DNA from 4 places in the Lachnoclostridium phytofermentans ISDg genome. Region 1 is predicted to be linked to each of the others. Evidence: predicted binding sites of a transcription regulator. Region 1 holds the regulator's gene; each other region holds the start of a gene.
What was found. The regulator Rex, encoded in region 1, represses fermentation and respiration genes when NADH is low (regulators of the CRP and FNR family bind a similar motif). The targets are predictions, from matches to a motif close to ATTGTTAANTANTTAACAAT.
Positions count from the first base shown of each region.

Region 2: the regulator Rex is predicted to act here: its motif matches at 1,950-1,969, upstream of CPHY_RS08125 (DUF5692 family protein).
Region 3: the regulator Rex is predicted to act here: its motif matches at 1,192-1,211, upstream of adhE (bifunctional acetaldehyde-CoA/alcohol dehydrogenase).
Region 4: the regulator Rex is predicted to act here: its motif matches at 1,162-1,181, upstream of pflB (formate C-acetyltransferase).

Region 1 covers NC_010001.1:1,152,209-1,155,428, forward strand. Annotated here, with positions in the region: gene abc-f (ribosomal protection-like ABC-F family protein) at 1-501, opposite strand, end outside; gene CPHY_RS04805 (redox-sensing transcriptional repressor Rex) at 1,063-1,710, shown strand; gene CPHY_RS04810 (hypothetical protein) at 1,707-2,474, shown strand; gene acpS (holo-ACP synthase) at 2,499-2,867, shown strand; gene CPHY_RS04820 (bifunctional ADP-dependent NAD(P)H-hydrate dehydratase/NAD(P)H-hydrate epimerase) at 2,881-3,220, shown strand, end outside.
Region 2 covers NC_010001.1:1,917,898-1,921,117, reverse strand. Annotated here, with positions in the region: gene hypB (hydrogenase nickel incorporation protein HypB) at 73-747, opposite strand; gene CPHY_RS08125 (DUF5692 family protein) at 848-1,843, opposite strand; gene CPHY_RS08120 (FadR/GntR family transcriptional regulator) at 2,120-2,824, shown strand; gene CPHY_RS21930 (CD3324 family protein) at 2,949-3,220, opposite strand, start outside.
Region 3 covers NC_010001.1:4,820,335-4,823,554, forward strand. Annotated here, with positions in the region: gene CPHY_RS20305 (SOS response-associated peptidase) at 468-1,130, shown strand; gene adhE (bifunctional acetaldehyde-CoA/alcohol dehydrogenase) at 1,341-3,220, shown strand, end outside.
Region 4 covers NC_010001.1:3,443,760-3,446,979, reverse strand. Annotated here, with positions in the region: gene CPHY_RS14580 (DUF1846 domain-containing protein) at 1-602, opposite strand, end outside; gene pflB (formate C-acetyltransferase) at 1,292-3,220, shown strand, end outside.

The DNA.
Region 1 (3,220 bases):
TTTTTGTCCACCAGAAAGGGTTGATACTTTTTTGTTAAAATCTTCCTCCGTAAAGCCAAGACCTTTTAGTACACCAATTACTTCACTTTGGTAGGCATATCCATTCTTTAACTCAAAATCATGTGTTAGTCTTGAGTAGGAAGAAAGCATTCGTTCTAATTCTGCGCCAGTAGCTGATTTCATATCTATTTCAAGACGGCGAATTGTTTCTTCCATTTTAATTATATCTGATTTTATTGCTAAAACTTCTTCATAAATGGTACTATCTGTGGATAAGTCCTGATGTTGAGCAAGATATCCTACAGTTGCACCTTTAGCAAAGATAATCTCTCCTTCATCGGCAGTTAATTCACCCATGATGATTTTTATTAAGGTAGACTTTCCTGCACCATTAATTCCTACGATAGCTACTTTCTCACGCTCATTTACATGGAAAGCGACTTTATCGAGTATTGGAGTCGTTCCAAAGCTTTTACTAATATTCTTACATGCTAGTATCATGATGTTTCCTCACACTTCTGAAAGGAAGCTGTATAAGAGCTTCACAATAATATAACTTATCAGAAGTTTGCTTTATAAACTTCTGATAAAAGGTGCGCACTTTGCACCGTCAATCCGATTATTGGAACATGTTTTTGTTCCGATAATATAACTTATCAGAAGTTTGCTTTTTAAACTTCTGATAAAAGGTGCGCACTTTGCACCGCCAATCCGATTAATGAAAAAGTACGATTTCCGAACTTTTCCTTGTGAATAAAAAAGCAAAATGAAGTTTATAAGTATTTCATTTTGCATGATAAGAAGACAATATTTCTTCACACTTTCTTAACACCTGCAAATTCTATGAATAGAAGTGTATCGCAGGTGCATATTAACTGTAGAATATTCTAACATACGTAGTATCCTACGTCAAATCATTGACAGGTTATTCACAATTTACTATAATATTTATAATAAGAACACATCCTATCTGTGTATAGTCTGTTGTAATACCAGGGTTACAATCTTATAGATTTGGGGTATAAGAATAGGACAACCTGGAAGGAAAGATGGAGGGTTAGCATGTACGATAAAACAATTTCATCAGCAGTTATCAAGCGTCTTCCAAGATACTATCGTTATCTTGGAGAATTATTAGAGAATGATGTTGTGCGTATCTCTTCGAAAGAGTTAAGCGAAAAGATGAATGTTACAGCATCACAGATTCGTCAGGATCTAAATAACTTTGGCGGTTTTGGTCAACAAGGATATGGTTATAATGTAGAATATCTTTATACCGAGATTGGTAAAATACTTGGTCTGGATAAGAAATATAATGTTATTATTATTGGAGCAGGTAATTTAGGACAAGCGCTTGCAAATTATACAGATTTTGAGAGAAGAGGATTTTATATCTGTGGGATATTTGATGTTAATCCTAGATTGATAGGAATATCCATCCGTGGAATTGAAATCCGTTTAATTGATGAACTAGAAGAATTTATGAAAACAAATACTGTGAATATAGCAGCACTAACGATACCAAAAGCAAAAGCACCGCAGGTGGCGGCAGATTTAGTTAGCCTTGGTATTCATGCAATATGGAATTTTGCACCAACAGATCTAAATTTACCAAAAGATGTTATGGTTGAAAATGTTCACTTGGCAGAAAGCCTTATGAGACTGTCGTATAATTTAAAAGCGGCAGAAGAATCGGGGGAGAGTATTTGAGATTAGGAAAACGTTTTGGCGACAAGTCGGAACCAAAGACGAAATCTTTAAGCGATTTGGATGATTTAGATGAAGACTTCGATCTTGAGTTTGAGAATGTGAAAGTATCAAGTTATGTGGAACCTTCAAGGATGGAACCAAGAAAAATAAATCGGAGTAAAGTATTCTCTGAAATGAGTCTTCGTCAAATCTTTCGAAATCGAAAGATTCCAATAGTAACACTTGATGAACGCTTTATCAACTTATTCCCTGAGGAAAAGATGTCTGGAGTACAACGAAGGTTAAGGGATGAACTTGTCGAATTGATGAAGGATCAGAGCAGAGTCTTAGATGACATCAAAGGATTGAAACGATATAAGTCTCAACTGATGCAGGAAATAATGGATAACATGGAAGTTGATCATACACCGATTGGTAGGCTAAAAGAAAGAAAATTAGCTAAAAATCAAAAACTTATTGAAGATATCAATCAAAAGTTATTGATTGCAGAGGACAGTCTCGAAAAACTACCAGGTGAAATAGCTGCAAAAAATGAAGAATTGATGGTTGAGAGTTTACAGAGTTGCTATGGTAACATATTTGAAAAGAATTTAAGAAAAAAATCCTTAGAAGATGAAATCAGGGAAACTGAGGTAAAGCTGCGAAATTTAAAAAAGCAAAAACTTGAAATCGAGAAAGATTATCGTGGAACTTATACATATCTCTATGACATGCTAGGGACTGAGATGATGCGTAAGATTGACGAAGAACAAGATTTACTATAATGAATTAGAGTGGAGTTTCTTACCATGATTTTTGGAATTGGCACGGATATGATAGAAATTAACCGTGTAGTGAAAGCTTGCGAACGGAAAACATTTCTTACGAAGATTTATACGGAGCAGGAACAGAAGCTGCTTCTTTCGGATATACGAAAGGCAGCTTCGAATTTTGCTGTAAAAGAAGCAGTTGTAAAAATGTTTGGAACAGGTTTTCGTGCGATTGCACCAAATGAGATTGAAGTACTACGCGATAATCTTGGGAAACCTTATGTAAATTTATATGGAAATGCAGAAATTTTAGCGAAGGAACATAATGTCGAGAGGATTCATGTCTCTATAACAAATACGAAGGAATTAGTTAGTGCCTATGTAATAGGTGAGATTATCCGGGAGTAGGAGGCGGTTAGTTATGCGGTATGCACTAGATGCGGTGCAAATGAAAAACTTAGATAAGAAAACAATCGAGCAGATTGGAATTCCAGCAATGGTTCTCATGGAGCGTGCAGCACTTTATGTGGCGGAACAAGTCAGAGAACATGCAAAACCGACCGATAAGATCATCGCGGTTTGCGGAACCGGCAACAATGGCGGTGATGGGATTGCAGCTGCTCGCATTTTGCATTTATGGGGGTATCACGTAACCATCGGAATCATCGGTGAAATGGAAAAGTTTTCGAAAGAATGTAGAGAACAGTGGAAGATTGCGAAAAATTTAGGGTTATCCATCCGTACCGAATGGGAAATAACAG
Region 2 (3,220 bases), 770 kb from region 1:
CTCCAAATAGAATTTTCTTTATATTCCTATTCCCGTACACTTTCTTTTGCGCTGGTTGAAAATTTTTATTTTTCAATCTACTTCCTTCCACTTCTTAACTTCTGTTCGTAACCAATCCGCGAAAATCTCAATTCCTTCACCAGTTCTAGCCGATATCGGAATAATCTTAATGTCTGGGTTTATTTTTCTTACACGTTCCATACAAGCTTCTAAGTCAAAATCAAAATGTTCTAACACATCCATTTTATTTATTAATAACACATCCACAATAGAGAACATCAATGGATATTTCAGAGGTTTATCATCCCCTTCTGGAATACTAAGTATCATAGCATTCTTACTAGAGCCTGTATCAAATTCTGCAGGGCAGACTAAGTTTCCAACATTTTCTAAGATAGCAAGGTCTAGCCCTGAAGTATCAAGTCCGAGAAGCCCCTGTCTTGTCATATCTGCATCAAGATGACACATCCCACCAGTATGTAACTGAATTACCTTAACACCTGTTTCAGCAATAGTTTTTGCATCCACATCAGAGTCAATGTCCGCCTCCAAAACTCCAATGTGCATCTCCTCTTTTAACATTGAAATTGTCTTTTTTAAGGTACTAGTCTTACCTGCTCCTGGAGAAGACATTAAATTGAGTAAAAATACTCCCTTTTGCTTTAACTCCTCACGAAGAAGATTTGCATCCTTATTATTATCTTCAAACACGCTTTGCTTAATTTCAAGTATCTTAAATTCTTTCATAAGTTACCTCATTTCTGCGCTGCTTTTTATGTAGAGCAAGCTTGTGGTTGCAGCGCAAACACAAGCTTGCTAATTCTCTATCTCCTATAGTTTTCTATACTTAGTTTACTGTAGATGGATCAGCAAGCACTTTCACTTCCTGAAATTTCTTCATATCAACATACAATTCTTGTTTGTATGGATGTCTCTTAGTCTTTCTTGCGCGGTAAATCATAAAGATTGCAACCGCAATATTTACAGCTAATGCTGCAAAACTCCAAATAAACAATGCTCCCCTATTGTAGGTCGAAGATACTGCAAATCTACCTTTATCGATAAATGCTGGTACTGTCTGTGCAAACATACACCATAATGCCAGGGTATGAGCGCGGTGCTGTAACCATGCACCTTTTCCTAGTGTGAAAGCACATACGGTTGGTGCCAATAATAATGCAAATCCACAATACCAAGCATGACCTGGCAAACAGTTATATGTATAAGCAAAATTCCATAAATCATAGGCGATAATCCAAAACCACATCATATCTGGCCATAACATGTCTTGGCTTTTATCCGTCTTTGTTTTCTTACGAATACAGATGCCAACCCATCCAGTGATTGTTATGATATTTAGTATACCCGCAGCTGCATTCATGAAGTTCCAAGGTCCACCTAAAACATACATAGAACCATCTGTTAGAATACCGCCTTTTGAATACTGAAGTCCAATTTCAATATCTCTTGCCACTGCTTCTAAAATATTAATTGCTAGGATTAGTGGTGGAAAACATAACGCAATACGATTGTTTGCCAACCTCCATTCCTTACCTGTCTTTTTGTTTGTTCCATGTAGATTACGAATGCACCAAAAACCTATACATCCTGCTGTTGCGGAATATACCTTGGCTAAATGGAACCAGTCTGTATATGTAGTATCACTTAATACAGTAAACCATAGAACCGATAGAACGATTGGCAAAACGATAAAACAGACAAACCCTCCCACTGTGGATCTTCTGGTAAATTCATTAAGTGCAAATAACAACACAAATACTAGAATCCAGACGAGCCACACAGATAATGCTGTTGCCCCACTTCCATAATTGAACGTAAACACTTTTAGTTCCTCCTTTGCTTTATACGCAATTTAAATTTACATCAATGTAACTGATGGACCATTCCCTATCCCCTCATCTTTTCTGGTCATACCACAGTATCAAAGATTTGATAAAATCTTAACATATTTACATTTTATAGTCAATATTTACCTAAATTAAACTCGCATTTTCTAATCTTTTATATATTTTGCACTTGTATTTTACCTTAATTTTCTATATAATCAGTTATGGTATGTGACTGAACCACAGCCAATCTATAAGAAAGGAAACCACCTATGGAATTTACAAAACTTAGTGCTCCCTCCTTAAAGGAATTGTTTATACATGAATTAGAAAAAATGATATTATCCGGGAAATTACCTATCGGTGAAAAACTCCCACCAGAAAGAGATTTGGCTCAATCCATGCAAGTTAGCCGTGCGGTAGTCAATGCTGGTATTGCCGAACTTGGACGGAAAGGATTTTTAACTATAAAACCAAGAGTAGGCACCTTTGTTGCTGATTATCGCAGAAACGGTACTCTTGAAACCTTGATTTCTATTTTGAATTATAATGGAGGAGTCTTACGTGATGGAGAAGTTCGCTCGATTTTAGAACTAAGAATTGCTTTGGACACCCTTGCAGTAGAACACTGCATTCCAAAGATTACAGAGGAAGACATTTTAAGATTAAAAGATTATGTGAAGCAGTTGGGTGAAGCAAAGTCACCAGAAGCTGCAAGCGAAATCGCCTTTCATTTTCAGCATGAGCTAGCTTATCTATCCGGTAATACCTTAATGCCATTAATCTTTTCTTCGTTTAAGATTCCTGTACTATTTTTGTGGGAACGTTTTGTCTGTCTCTATGGCTTAGAAGCACTTCATAAAAATACTGAAATCCTATGCGATTACATTACAGAGCGGAAAACTGAAAAAGCGGTGGAATGGCTAAAGCATTCCATTAATGACACGATTAGTGGAAATCGGCCGATTTATTATTAAGACAAAAAAGAACATACAGGGTAATTTCAGAATGTTAACTCACATTCCAAAATCCTACCCGTATGTTCTTTTTAATAACTGTGGAATTAATATATAATTACTAAATCTAGATTTAGAAAGCATTTTAAACTTGGGAATCACCTAACGTACGTAATATGCTTCCATATTGCTTCTGAAATAACTCATAATCTACCCCTTTTTTTATCCATATCACTACCGGCCAGGCATTCGTCCGCAATCGCCTTAATCTATGAAATACTTCCTCTTGTTCTAAGAGTATAAATGTTTTCTTTTCAAAAAGGATTAGAAGCGGTGGTGTATTATCATATGTACTTTGTATTTCCTTTTTATCTATCTCTACTTTCTTAACTTCCGTTTCTTCGCTCTCAACTCGAA
Region 3 (3,220 bases), 1.2 Mb from region 1:
ACCAGAACGTATGTTCTGTTGTAAAGTGGTATTCTATAACATTTTTATAGTAGATGCTATGAAATTGATATTGTCTAATAGGAAAATTTCAACATATATTAATGCTTGGGCAAACACCGGATTTATTATAGATAAATAGTAGAGTGAACGAATGAAACTACACTTTAAAAGAAGAGCGAAATTGATGTTAGGTCTATGAAAGCACAAGCCTTCTTTTTATGCTTGCCTATAATTCTAATTTTGGCAACTTTTGTATTGTTAGCAATTGTTTTATATAAATAACTGTATTTACGCATTAATATATATTAAAATATAAGAAAATACAGATACAAAGAAAAATAGTATATATCATTTTTAAGTCTTATGTGAAATTGAAAAAACAAAGAAACTATTTAAAATATCCTAGAGGTATAGGAAAAAGAAAGATATCGAACAATACTTTATATGTATTAGGAAGGAGAACAACTATGTGTGGGCGCTATTATGTAGATGAAGAAAGCAATGAAGAGTTACTTCGTATTATAAGAAATTTAGATCGACGTCTTCAGGGGGAGGGCATGCAGATACCTGACTCAAACGATGAGGGTACACACGTTCCAAGAAAGTTTAAAACTGGTGAAATTTATCCAACCAACACTGCTCCGATTATTGCGAGAAAAGAAGGAAACATCCTGCCTTATGCAATGACTTGGGGATATAAAGGTTTCGAGGGAAATAAAGTAATTATTAATGCACGTTGCGAAAGTGCATCAGAAAAAAGAATGTTTGCAAGCGATCTGGATTCTAGACGTATTGTAGTTCCTGCAAGTGGCTTTTATGAATGGGAGCATAGTGGTACCAAAACCAAATATTATTTTACCTCCAAGCAAGAAAAACCCCTTTATATGGCTGGCTTATCTCATCCCGATGAAGAGGAAGATCGCTTTGTTATTCTCACAACATCAGCAAATGAATCTATGAAAGACATTCATAATCGTATGCCTGTCTTATTAAAAGAAGATGAAATTGAAGGTTGGCTATCCTCCAGAGAAGAAGCAGTTTCTATCATGAAACGCATACCAGAACAATTGCATAGGACTAACACTTCCCCAAAAGAACCACAATTTGAACAACTTAGATTTCCATGGTAATGTTATCATGAAATTCACCATAAAGTGAGTTTATTTTTATTTTTCTTTGTTAGTTGTGTACATTGACAATTTTTTAACATTATTATAAAATGACGTTGAATCAAATAGCTTAATTTTTTTATGTAAGTTTGTTAAATATTTAACAGTGATAAATATACTTTAGATATTAAACTCTGTAATACAAACAAAACATCTTAGGAGGATAAGATTATGACGAAAAAAGTGGAATTACAGACAACTGGATTAGTAGACTCTCTCGAAGCATTAACAGCAAAATTTAGAGAGTTAAAAGAAGCACAAGAGCTCTTTGCTACCTACACTCAAGAGCAAGTAGATAAAATCTTCTTTGCTGCTGCCATGGCTGCCAATCAGCAACGTATTCCGTTAGCAAAGATGGCTGTAGAAGAAACGGGTATGGGTATTGTAGAAGATAAAGTAATTAAGAATCATTATGCTGCAGAGTATATTTACAATGCATACAAAGATACAAAAACATGTGGAGTGGTTGAAGAAGATCCTAGCTTCGGTATCAAAAAAATTGCAGAGCCAATCGGCGTAGTTGCAGCTGTAATCCCAACTACCAATCCTACCTCCACTGCTATCTTTAAAACATTACTTTGTTTAAAGACTCGTAACGCAATCATCATCAGCCCACATCCTCGTGCTAAGAACTGTACCATCGCAGCTGCTAAGGTAGTTTTAGATGCTGCAGTTGCTGCAGGTGCTCCTGCTGGTATAATTGGATGGATTGATGTTCCATCACTTGAATTAACCAATGAAGTTATGAAAAATGCAGACATCATCCTTGCAACTGGTGGACCTGGTATGGTAAAGGCTGCTTATTCTTCTGGTAAACCAGCACTTGGTGTTGGCGCAGGTAATACCCCTGTTATTATGGATGAAAGCTGCGATGTTCGCCTTGCAGTAAGCTCTATTATTCACTCTAAGACATTTGATAACGGTATGATTTGTGCTTCCGAGCAATCCGTAATTATTAGTGATAAGATTTATGAAGCTGCTAAGAAAGAATTCAAGGATCGTGGTTGCCACATCTGCTCCCCAGAAGAGACTCAGAAGCTTCGTGAAACAATCCTAATTAATGGTGCTCTTAACGCTAAAATTGTTGGACAAAGCGCTCATACGATTGCAAAGCTTGCAGGATTTGATGTAGCAGAAGCTGCTAAGATTTTAATTGGTGAAGTAGAATCCGTTGAACTAGAAGAACAATTTGCACACGAGAAACTTTCTCCAGTTCTTGCTATGTACAAATCAAAATCCTTTGATGATGCAGTAAGCAAAGCTGCTCGTCTTGTTGCAGATGGCGGTTATGGCCATACTTCTTCCATCTATATTAATGTAGGTACCGGACAAGAAAAGATTGCAAAGTTTTCTGATGCTATGAAGACTTGCCGTATTCTTGTAAATACACCATCCTCCCATGGTGGTATCGGTGACCTTTATAACTTTAAATTAGCTCCATCTCTTACTCTTGGTTGTGGCTCCTGGGGCGGTAACTCTGTATCAGAAAACGTAGGAGTAAAGCACTTAATCAACATTAAGACAGTTGCTGAGAGGAGAGAAAACATGCTTTGGTTTAGAGCACCTGAGAAAGTATACTTTAAGAAGGGTTGTTTACCAGTAGCCCTCGCAGAATTAAAAGATGTAATGAATAAAAAGAAAGTATTCATTGTAACCGATGCTTTCCTTTATAAAAATGGCTATACAAAATGTGTTACTGATCAGTTAGATGCTATGGGAATTCAGCATACTACTTACTATGATGTTGCTCCAGATCCATCTTTAGCTAGTGCTACAGAAGGTGCAGAAGCGATGAGACTCTTCGAGCCAGACTGTATTATCGCACTCGGTGGTGGTTCTGCAATGGATGCCGGAAAGATTATGTGGGTTATGTATGAACACCCTGAAGTAAACTTCCTTGACCTTGCAATGCGTTTCATGGATATTAGAAAGCGTGTTTACTCCTTCCCTAAGATGGGCGAAAAAGCTTACTTTATCGCAGTTCCAACTTCCTCCGGTACTGGTTCTGAAGTTACACCATTTGCTGTTATTACCGATGAGAGAACTGGCGT
Region 4 (3,220 bases), 2.3 Mb from region 1:
CCAGCACGTACGCCGCGTTTGTGCTCATGATAGAGTTGAGAAAGACAAGTAGCCATCTTACCGCTTCCAGGACCTGGAGCTGTAATTACTACAAGTGGTCTTGTTGTTTGAATGAATTCATTTTTACCATAACCATCTTCACTTAATATCAGTGAAATATTGTTTGGATACCCGGGGATAATATAGTGAAGGTACACTTTAACTCCCAATGCTTCTAGTTTTGATTTAAAAAGATCCGCACTGCTTTGACCAGAATACTGAGTGATAGTTACACTGCCAACATATAATCCCTTGCTCTGGAAAGCGTCAATAAGTCGGAGTACATCCGAATCGTAAGTAATTCCTAAGTCTCCTCGAACCTTACTCTTCTCTATATCAATGGCACTAATTACGATTACAATCTCTGCTTGATCTTTTAGTTCCAGAAGCATCTTTAGTTTACTGTCTGGTTCAAAACCTGGTAATACGCGGGATGCGTGATAATCATCAAATAGTTTACCTCCAAACTCCAAATAAAGTTTGTTATCAAACTTACTGATCCTTTCCCGAATATGCTCCGATTGCATCTTTAAATACTTTTGATTGTCAAATCCGACTTTCATGTGGTACCGTCCCTTCTTTAATTTATCCTAATACTTTTTTATTTTGGCAAGAGAAGTAAATCCCAATTTTAATGGAATAGAGATAGCATGTTGATTGCTATCCTCTTGTTATTCATCAGAAAGGCTGAAAGATAAGCACTTTCTGTTTTAAATGTCTTCATAAGAAGCAAGTTATGCTATTTTCTCTTAAGTTTTGAATAAGAAAAGCAAGCTAGTCATTTTTCTTAAGTTTTAAACAAGAAAAGCAAGCGTAGTTATTCTTTCTTTGTTATGAACAAGATAAAGCATGATATTTGATCTTTTTCCTTAAATGAAAACATTTCTAAAATTACAACAATATGGGGCTATAAAACTCAAACATGAATATTATAGCACAGGAAAATACAGTACTCAACCCAAAAGAGTTGCCATTTTTCATGAATAAATATTTGTTTTTGGTATATTAGTATAATCCGATAGAATAATAGTATTCTATTTTCTATATTTTTCAATATTGATAATCATTGCTATTTTGTGTATAATGATTTCGAAGAACACAAAATAGATTTTTTTACAATATATTGTCTATTATTTAACAACAAATCAATATGTTGTGGTTTACTGGTCAAGCTTTTTGTAAAATATTGCTTGCTCTCGTGTTTATCCACACAGCTGTAACAGCGTAAGGAGGGATAATGATGACTTCAGTTATGAAACAGGAATGGGAAGGTTTTAAACAAGGTAGATGGATCACTTCAGTAAATGTTCGAGACTTCATACAGAACAATTACACAATGTATGATGGTGATGAATCCTTTTTAGCAGGTCCAACCGAAGCCACCAATAAACTATGGGCCCAGGTTATGGAGCTTTCAAAGCAGGAAAGTGAGAAAGGTGGAGTCCTTGATATGGACACCAAGATAGTATCTACTATTGTTTCTCACGGTCCTGGTTATTTAGATAAAGATATTGAAACAATTGTTGGTTTTCAGACCGATAAGCCATTTAAGAGATCACTACAGGTCTTTGGTGGTATTCGTATGGCACAGAGTGCTTGCCATGAATATGGATATGAGGTAGACGAAGAGGTAGCACGTATTTTTACAGACTACCGCAAGACACATAATCAAGGTGTATTTGATGCATACACTGACGAAATGAAGCTCGCTAGAAAATCAGCAATCATTACTGGTTTGCCTGATGCTTATGGTAGAGGTAGAATTATTGGCGATTACCGTCGAGTGGCACTTTACGGTACTGATTTACTTATTGAAGACAAGAAAGAACAACTTACAACTTCCTTAAAGAGAATGACTAGTGATAATATTCGCTTAAGAGAAGAATTAGCAGAACAAATTCGTGCATTAAAAGAATTAGCGAAGCTTGGTGAAATCTATGGTTACGATATTACGAAGCCAGCAATAAATGCAAAGGAAGCAATTCAGTGGCTTTACTTTGGATATCTTGCAGCGGTAAAAGAGCAAAACGGTGCTGCAATGAGCTTAGGCCGTACTTCTACATTCCTTGATATTTATATCCAGAGAGATTTAGATAATGGTGTTATCACAGAAAAAGAAGCACAAGAGTATATCGATCATTTTATTATGAAACTTCGTCTAGTGAAGTTTGCAAGAACTCCAGAATACAATGCCTTATTCTCCGGTGACCCTACTTGGGTAACAGAAAGTATCGCTGGGATTGGTACAGATGGACGCCATATGGTAACAAAGACATCCTTCCGTTACCTTCATACGTTAGACAACCTTGGAACTGCTCCAGAACCAAACATGACAGTTCTATGGTCAACTAGATTACCAAGATTATTTAAAGAGTACTGTGCTAAGATGTCAATTAAGTCATCCTCTATTCAATACGAAAATGATGATATCATGCGTCCAACTCATGGTGATGATTATGCAATTGCTTGTTGTGTATCCTCTATGAAAATTGGTAAAGAGATGCAGTTCTTTGGAGCACGTGCAAATCTTGCTAAGTGTCTTCTTTACGCAATCAATGGTGGTGTAGATGAAGTTCTTAAAATTCAGGTTGGTCCAAAGTACCGTCCAGTTGAGGGTGAATACCTTAATTATGAGGACGTAATGTCGAAATACAAAGATATGATGGAGTGGCTAGCAGAACTTTATGTGAATACTTTAAATGTAATCCACTACATGCATGATAAATATAGCTATGAAAGAATTCAAATGGCACTTCATGATCGTGAAGTAAAACGTTACTTTGCAACTGGTATTGCGGGTCTTTCTGTTGTAGCGGACTCTTTAAGTGCAATTAAGTATGCTAAGGTAAAAGTAATTCGTGATGAGAATGGCGTTGTAACCGATTACGAAATTGAAGGTGATTATCCAAAGTACGGCAACAATGATGATCGTGTAGACGATATCGCTGTACAGTTAGTGCATGACTTTATGAACATGATTCGCAAGCATCATACTTATCGTGATGGATACCCAACGATGTCAATCTTAACGATAACTTCTAATGTAGTTTATGGAAAGAAGACAGGTAATACTCCAGACGGACGTAAGAAGGGTGAACCATTAGCACCAGGTGCTAACCCAATGCATCGTCGTGATACTCATGGTGCAGCAGCGTCCCTAGCATCGGTAGCAAAGCTTCCA